2 regions of the Pantoea allii genome follow, and region 1 is predicted to be linked to the other one. Evidence: predicted binding sites of a transcription regulator. Region 1 holds the regulator's gene; the other holds the start of a gene.
What was found. Region 1 encodes PhoB, which activates phosphate uptake and scavenging genes when phosphate is short. Its sites were predicted from a motif close to CTGTCATAAAACTGNCNNAT; they were not measured.
Positions count from the first base shown of each region.

Region 2: serA (phosphoglycerate dehydrogenase) is a predicted target of PhoB. The motif match lies at 2,565-2,584, and genes of this name have one in related genera.

Region 1 covers NZ_CP125958.1:3,540,374-3,544,798, forward strand. The annotation lists gene QNH99_RS16835 (PstS family phosphate ABC transporter substrate-binding protein) at 1-413, opposite strand, end outside; gene phoR (phosphate regulon sensor histidine kinase PhoR) at 433-1,746, opposite strand; gene phoB (phosphate response regulator transcription factor PhoB) at 1,761-2,450, opposite strand; gene sbcD (exonuclease subunit SbcD) at 2,648-3,844, shown strand; gene QNH99_RS16855 (AAA family ATPase) at 3,841-4,425, shown strand, end outside.
Region 2 covers NZ_CP125958.1:949,872-954,296, forward strand. The annotation lists gene QNH99_RS04675 (oxidative stress defense protein) at 1-376, shown strand, start outside; gene QNH99_RS04680 (LysR family transcriptional regulator ArgP) at 745-1,647, opposite strand; gene rpiA (ribose-5-phosphate isomerase RpiA) at 1,829-2,488, shown strand; gene serA (phosphoglycerate dehydrogenase) at 2,766-4,004, shown strand; gene QNH99_RS04695 (5-formyltetrahydrofolate cyclo-ligase) at 4,047-4,425, opposite strand, start outside.

The DNA.
Region 1 (4,425 bases):
CCACAGAGACGGGTGACAGAGAACAGAGCATCAAGCTGGCGGGGGTAGACAGACTGCAGCGGATTGCGCTGATTCACCACCACCACCAGCGCGTCCATCGCAACCGGTACTGCCAGCGGAGGATAACCATATCGCGCCTCAAATGCCTGGCGCTCATCCGCCTGCATAGGCCGGCTCATGGCCCCAATCTGCACGCTACCGGCGGTGAGCGCGGTGGGCGCGGTTGACGAGCCCGATGCCTGGACCTGGACGTTTACGCCAGGCGACTGACGGCTAAAGTCATCGCCCCATAAGGTCATCAGGTAGCCGAGCGTGTCCGAGCCTGCGCTGCTCAGATTGCCTGAAAGCATAACAGGCTGCGCCTGCACCAAGGCAGGCAACAGAGAGAAGAACAGCAAAAAAAACGCGCGCATTGTTCCGGTCCGTCAGCAGTTAATGGACGGCATTCTCCTGCATCCCGTTAGTAACAATCAACCGTGGTGCCAGGGTAAACGTAAAACAGGTTTCCTGATGCGGGATGCTGGTGATCTCCAGACGCGCATTATGATGGCTCAGCGCATGCTTCACGATGGCCAGCCCAAGCCCGCTGCCGCCGGTGGCGCGTGAACGCGCTTTGTCCACGCGGTAAAAACGTTCTGTCAGACGTGGGATATGCTCAGAAGCAATGCCGGGGCCGTTATCGCACACCTTGAATACCGCGCCCTGCTTGCTACGTAGCCAGCTGATATCGATGCGCGTGCCCTCTGGCGTATGGTTAACCGCGTTGTAAACGAGGTTGGAAATGGCACTGCGTAATTGCTCATCATTGCCAAACACTTTCAGATGGGGATCGGTATGAAAATGGATAGCGTGACGCCCACCGCTCAGGGTTTCGGCCTCATGCTGCAGCAGTTTTAGCATGACGGGCACATCAACCTTTTCTTTCATGTTGATGACCGGGGCAGCCTCAATACGCGACAGCGTCAGGAGCTGTTTGACCAGGCTATCCATCCGTCGGGTTTGCTCCGACATCGTGTGCAACGCTTTGTCCCGTGAGCGCTGATTCATCACAGAGTCGTTCATCATTTCCAGATAGCCCTGAAGCACCGTTAAAGGCGTGCGCAGTTCGTGGCTGACGTTGGCGAAGAAGTTACGCCGTGCTCCCTCAAGCTGATGCATCTGGGTAACATCGCGCGCCACCATTAACCACTGGCCTTCGCTGTAAGGCATGACACGGAATTCCATATGGTGCTGGTTATTCAGCACCAGCGTCAGTGGCTTGTCGAAATCCCGCTGGCGAAGGTAGCGTGAAAACTCAGGATAACGCAGCAGGTTAAGGATATTTTGCCCGTTATCCTCTGGCCAGCGCAGCCCCAGGTGTTGCTGTGCCAGGCCGTTGCACCAGAAAATAGTGCCCTCTTCCGTGGTCAGGATTACGGCGTCAGGCAGCGACTCCGCGCCGCTACGAAAGCGCTTAATCAGATTACCTAACTCGCGCCGCCGCCGCCGGTTGCGCAGTTGCATTTGATACAACCCGTAAAACAGTGGCTCCCAGCTAGCCTGGCCTGAAGGCGGCGTCATCGTGCGATCGAGCCATAGCCAGTGAGAAAGGCGCATCAGGTTGTAAAAATGCCACAATAACATGCCGACGACGCTAAGTAACAAGAGCCACGGCAAATAGCCAAACAGCAGGCCAAGCACCAGCGCAGGCAGACACGCCAGCACCAGTTCGGACAATAATCTCTTCCAGGAGAGGCGTTCCAGCACGGTTAAAGCTCCGTTTAAAAGCGGGCAGAGAAACGATAGCCTGTTCCGCGTACGGTTTGTACCATGCGATCGTGGCCGGTCAGTTCCAGCGCCTTACGTAAACGACGAATATGAACGTCAACGGTGCGATCTTCAACATAGACGTTGGTGCCCCAGACGTGATTGAGTAGCTGCTCACGGCTGTAAACACGCTCAGGATGGGTCATAAAGAAATGCAGCAGCTTGTATTCTGTCGGCCCCATTTCCAGCGGTGTGGTTTCTGACATCACGCGGTGCGATGACGGGTCCAGGCTCAGGCCCTGCATTTCAATCACGTCTTCAACCGCCATCGGCGAAATACGACGCATAACCGCTTTGATGCGTGCCATCAGCTCTTTAGGCGAAAAGGGTTTAGTGATGTAATCATCAGCCCCGACTTCCAGCCCACGAACCCGATCTTCTTCCTCGCCGCGCGCGGTCAGCATCATAACCGGAATATCGCGCGTCATGGCTTCACGCTTAAGATGTTTAATAAATTGTATGCCGCTACCGCCGGGTAACATCCAGTCCAGCAGGATCAGATCAGGCCAGGGTTCAATCAGCTTGCTGACAGCACTGTCATAATCTTCGGCCTCAATCGGCTGATAATCGTTTTGTTCCAGAACAAAACATAACATCTCACGGATTGGAGCTTCATCTTCCACAACTAAAATGCGCTTAGCCATTATTACTCCTGCAGGTAGGACGGCTTTCACTGATATTTGCGGCGTCATTATGCGTCAGTTTTGTGACAGTTTTATGAAAAAGTTAGCCATAAAAGTCGGCTTGCAACAACCATTTATGACAACATGACGACATGTTTTGTGGCTTTAGTGATAGAGCCAGTATAATTGCCGGGCAAATTGTTATGGCAGGGAGTGTTATGCGCATTATCCACACCGCGGACTGGCACCTGGGGCAGTTCTTTTATAACAAGAGCCGTGCCGCTGAACACCAGGCCTTTCTTGACTGGCTGTTAATCCAGATTGAGCAGCACCAGGTTGATGCCCTGATTGTGGCGGGCGACTTATTCGATACCGGTACGCCGCCCAGTTATGCGCGTGAAATGTTTAACCGCTTCGTGGTGGCATTACAGCCCAGCGGCTGTCAGCTGGTGGTGCTGGCAGGTAATCATGACTCGGTGGCGACGTTAAACGAGTCGCGTGAACTGCTGGCCTGTCTGAATACGCGAGTGGTTGCCACGCCGCAAGAAAATGATGATGTGCTGATGTTGACCACCCGTCAGGGCGAACCCGGCGCGTTACTGTGCGCGATTCCTTACCTGCGTCCGCGCGACATCATGCGCAGCCAGGCCGGTCAGTCGGGGCGGGACAAACAGATCAGTCTACTGGAAGCGATTGCCGCGCATTATCAGCGCAGTTTTGCGGCGGCGCAGGCGTGGAACAAGCACCTGCCCATCATTGCAACCGGCCACCTTACGGCCCTTGGCGTCAGCAAAAGTGATTCGGTGCGTGATATCTACATCGGCACGCTGGACGCCTTCCCTGCCTCGGCATTTCCGCCAGCGGATTACATCGCCCTTGGGCATATTCATCGTGCTCAGCGTGTGGCTAACAGCGACCATATTCGCTACAGCGGTTCCCCTATTCCACTTAGCTTTGACGAGCTGGGCAGCGAAAAGAGTGTGTATCTGCTGACGTTCGGCTCCGCAGGCCTGGAGATCGATGCCCTGCCCATTCCGCTGTTCCAGCCGATGAGGATGCTCAAAGGTTCACTGGCGCAAATCAGCCAGCATCTAGCCGACTTTTCCCATCCGAGCGGCGAAAAACCGGTCTGGCTGGATATTGAAGTCACGACTCAGGAGTACTTAAGTGACCTGCAGCGCCAGGTGGAAGCCCTGACCGCAGATTTACCGGTGGAAGTGCTGCTGTTACGACGCAGTCGTGAACAGCGTCAGCACAGCCTGACGCAAACGGATAATGAAACCCTGAGCGAACTGAATGTTGAAGAGGTTTTTGCCCGGCGTCTGGCACTAAACGATGCGCTTGACGATGAGCAGATTGCCCAGGTGACAACGCTGTTCAGGCAGACGCTGGCCGAGCTGGAGGAGAACCCATGAAGATCCTCACGCTGCGATTCAAAAACCTCAATGCGCTGAAAGGGGAATGGTTTATCGACTTTCGCACCGAGCCTTTCGCCAGCAATGGTCTGTTTGCCATTACCGGGGCGACGGGCGCGGGTAAAACCACCCTGCTGGATGCGATCTGTCTGGCGCTGTATCACCAGACGCCGCGCCTGGGCGTGCTCTCTCAGGGGCACAATCCGCTGATGACGCGTGACTGCGCAGAATGCCTGGCTGAAGTCGAATTTGAAATTAAAGGTGAAGCCTGGCGTGCATTCTGGAGCCAGAACCGCGCCCGGGGTACGGCAGACGGCAAACTGCAGGCACCGCGCGTCGAGCTGGCACGCTGTGCGGATAACCAGATTGTTGCAGACAAAGTGGGCGACAAACTCAAGCTCACCGAAACGCTCAGTGGTCTGGATTTTGCGCGCTTTACCCGCTCAATGATGCTGTCACAGGGCCAGTTCGCCGCGTTTCTCAATGCCAAAGCCAACGAGCGCGCGGAGTTGCTGGAAGAGCTGACCGGCACGGAGATTTACGGTCTGGTTTCTATGGCCGCGTTCGAGCGCCATAAAGAA
Region 2 (4,425 bases), 2.0 Mb from region 1:
GCAGGTCACCGTTCGTCAGCTGGACAAGCTGAACGATCTCCTTGATGGTGCGCTGAAGTCCGGTCTGAACGAAGTGCGCGGTGTTGAACTGGGCGTCGCCAATCCAGAGAGCTACAAGCAGCAGGCACGTAAAGCCGCGATTAAGAATGCGACCCAACAGGCCGCTGAACTGGCTGAAGGCTTTAATGCCAAACTGGGCCCGATCTACAGCATTCGTTATCAGGTGGCAAACTATCAGCCAATGCCCATGAACCGCATGTTTAAAGCCTCGGCTGCGGCAGATACGTCTGCGCAGGAAACCTACGATCAGCAAAGCATCAACTTTGATGACCAGGTGGATGTGGTGTTTGAGATGAAACCGAATACGGCACAGTAAGCCGTTATTGGTGTTGTGGTTAAGCCATCAGGGGCAGTGTTTGCCAGGCGGTCCTTGCGCCGCTGATGCGGTTCCTTCACATCGCTCATCAACCTGACGGACCGGCACAGACGGCACAACGCTGTGCCGGCTGTGCCTTTTACCCGCATCCTTGCGGGTAAATGCTAGTGGATTCCCTCTGCTCAGCGCTGCGTATTGCCTTCTGAAAAATGCCCTGACGGCCATTAACGCCGTGCCGCTTTCACAACTACACCTTCTCACCGCAACGCCCAACTTTTGCGGCGGCAAAGATTAGACGTTTGGCACACAACCTTCAGCCAGCTCGTTTTTCCTGGCCTTTAGCGCTTTTATGATCTGTCGACCGCCCGCTATTCCGCCGTATCCTGACGTAGCACCCGATGGCCATGGGCAATCAGCGCATCCGTTACCCGACGCATCAGCCGGCTTTCTGGCGCAAAACGGTGCCAGTACAGCATCCGACGTTGATACAGCCCCGGCGTGAGATCGATGAGCTCGCCACTTGCCAGTTCGCGTTCAATCTGCAGGTGAGGGATCATACAGCAGGTCGATCCCTGCCGCGCCATCTGCACAAACGCTTCGGATGAGTTGACGATATGGCAGGGAACGCTGCCCGGAGATAAATCAAAGTTCTGCTGCAAGAAGGCCTGATGCATATCATCCAGATGATCAAAGGCCACCGCTGGCGCTTTAAGCAGGGCGGAACGCGTTACGCCGTTGGGGAAAAAGCGATCTGCGAAATCCTTTGAGGCCACAAACAAATAATCCAGGGCACCCAGTTGATCCACCAGACAGCTGGGCAGCGGCTGGGGCTGGATACTCACTGCGCCAACCACTTCGCCTCGTCTCAGGCGTTCCTGAGTGCGGGTTTCATCCTCAACCTGAAGGTTCAGGCGCACCGGCGAATCGGCCAGTACGTCTTTTAATGCGGGCAACAGCCAGGTTGCCAGGCTGTCGGCGTTCACCGCCAGCGACAGCAGCAGCGGCGTTGTCCCGCTGATTTCATCGCCCAGCCACTCTTCCTCCAGCAACTCAACCTGGTGCAGCAGCGCAAGCAGTTTTTGACCTTGCTCGGTAGGGCGAGGCGGCACGGTGCGAACTAACAGCGGCTGACCAAACAGGTTTTCCAGCTGTTTAATGCGCTGCGATACGGCAGATTGCGTAATGCACAGCTTTTGCGCGGCACGTTCGAAGCCGCGTTCACGTATCACTGCGTCCAGCGCCTGAAGCGTTCTGTAGTCAGGGCGTTTCATTATTTTTCTCTCTCCTTCAGGATGGACGTCACTATGCCACAAAAGTGCCAACGGCAATGTCGGGGAAATTTTTGTGGGCTGGCTTCCAAAGCATTAAATCCGCCCAATGCATCCGAGCATTTTCAGCAAGCCTTGCTTTATACTACGCGCAATTCCTTATCGCACAGGTTCTAAACATATCATGACCCAGGATGAACTGAAAAAAGCTGTTGGTTGGGCTGCACTTGATTATGTCCAGCCCGGGACAATCGTCGGTGTTGGAACAGGTTCTACTGCCGCCCACTTTATTGATGCGCTCGCAAGCATTAAACATCAGATTGAAGGTGCCGTTTCCAGTTCCGAAGCCTCAACGCAAAAGCTGAAAAGCCTGGGCATTCAGGTGTTTGATTTGAACGAAATCGATGACCTGGCCATTTATGTCGATGGTGCCGATGAAATTAACCCACAAATGCAGATGATTAAAGGCGGTGGCGCTGCGCTGACGCGTGAGAAAATCGTCGCTGCAGTGGCCAAAAAGTTTATCTGCATCGCCGATGCATCCAAAGAAGTGGATGTGCTTGGACGCTTTCCGCTACCGGTTGAAGTCATCCCGATGGCGCGCAGTTATGTTGCGCGTGAACTGGTGAAGTTGGGGGGCTTACCTGAATATCGTCAGAATGTAGTGACCGACAACGGCAATATCATTCTTGATGTGCACAATCTGCGTATTCTCAATCCCATTGAGCTGGAAAAAACCATCAACGCCTTGCCCGGTGTGGTCACCGTTGGGCTGTTTGCGACGCGCGGCGCAGACGTTGCACTGATTGGTGGGCCGGACGGCGTCAAAACTCTCAAAAAATAATGCGCCTGGCGCTGAACGGCGCCCGCTTTTTTTTGATTTAAAAAACTTTTCTTACCAGGTCAAAATTTGGTGACTTATGTCACATAACCGTCATCGGCAGCGGGTTCGTTCTTTCCGATGCGGCCAACCCATGATTTTGTCTGGCAAAGTGCGCCCTCTGAGCCCGGCCATGCTGACGGGCAGGCAATCGTTTGTATTGCCGCAGGCGATTTTTTTGATATTTTGACAGACGGCTGGCGGCGTTCAGTCCTCGTTGAATTCTGAATAGGGTTGGGAAATGGCAAAGGTATCACTGGAAAAAGACAAAATTAAGTTCCTGCTGGTGGAAGGTGTCCATCAGAGTGCGCTGGAAAACCTCCGTGCTGCAGGTTACACCAATATTGAATTCCACAAAGGCGCACTGGATGCCGAGGCGTTGAAAGCGTCCGCTCGCGATGCGCATTTTATCGGTATCCGTTCCCGTTCCCAACTGACCGAAGAGATTTTTGCCGCTGCAGAAAAACTGGTGGCTGTGGGCTGTTTCTGCATCGGAACGAACCAGGTTGATTTAAATGCGGCCGCTAAGCGCGGTATCCCGGTGTTTAATGCGCCTTTCTCCAATACGCGCTCTGTTGCCGAACTGGTTATTGGCGAAATGCTGCTGATGCTGCGTGGTGTACCGGAAGCGAATGCGAAGGCGCACCGCGGCGTCTGGAATAAAATTGCCAAGGGCTCATTTGAAGCGCGCGGTAAAAAGCTCGGCATTATTGGCTATGGTCATATCGGTATGCAACTGGGCGTGCTGGCTGAGAGCCTGGGCATGCACGTTTATTTCTACGATATTGAAAACAAACTGCCGCTCGGCAACGCTTCACAGGTTCGTAGCCTGACGCAACTGCTGAACATGAGCGATGTCGTCAGCCTGCATGTACCTGAAACCGCCTCCACGCAAAATATGATCTCTGCCAATGAACTGGCGCAGATGAAACCCGGCACGTTGCTGATAAACGCCTCACGCGGCACCGTAGTGGATATTCCGGCGTTGTGTGACGCGCTGGCAAGTAAGCAGGTTGGCGGAGCCGCTATTGACGTATTCCCGGTCGAGCCTGCGACCAACAGCGATCCGTTCATTTCACCACTGAGCGAATTCGACAACGTTATCCTGACGCCGCATATCGGTGGATCTACCGAAGAAGCGCAGGAAAATATTGGTATTGAAGTCGCAGGTAAGCTGGCTAAATACTCGGATAACGGTTCAACGCTGTCCGCCGTTAACTTCCCTGAAGTTTCATTGCCGATGCACGGCGTGAGCGCCAGTCGTCTGCTGCATATACATGAGAACCGCCCAGGCGTCCTCACCGCGATCAACCAGATCTTTGCTGAGCAGGGCATCAATATTGCCGCTCAGTACCTGCAAACCTCGCCGATGATGGGTTATGTGGTGATTGACGTTGACGCCGAGCATGAACTGGCTGAGAAAGCCCTGCAGCTCATGAAGGCTATTCCGGGTACTATCCGCGCCCGTCTGCTTTACTAATCCATCGCTGTCATAAACCCAGGCGCACGAGCGTGCCTGGGTTTATTCATCCCATAGCCAGAGTTTAGACGGCGTCAGTACCGCGGGCAGGGGGATATCCCAGGCCGCAGCAGGCAGCACATCAACCAACTGACAATCGTGGGCAACCCCAATCGGTCGGAACGCGTGCTGTTTCCAGTTCTGTAAGGTGCGGTCATAGAAACCGCCGCCCATGCCTAAACGCTGCCCGGTGCGGTCAAATGCCACCAGCGGCACCATCATTACGTCCAGTTTATCAAGTGTAACCAGATGGCGGATATCGAGCGGAGGTTCGGGAATGCGCAGCTTATTTTGGATTAACTGTGTTTCCGGCGTATAGCGAAGAAAAAGCAAATGACCGGCAGCAAAGGGATGCAGAACCGGCAGATAAACCCGTTTGTTT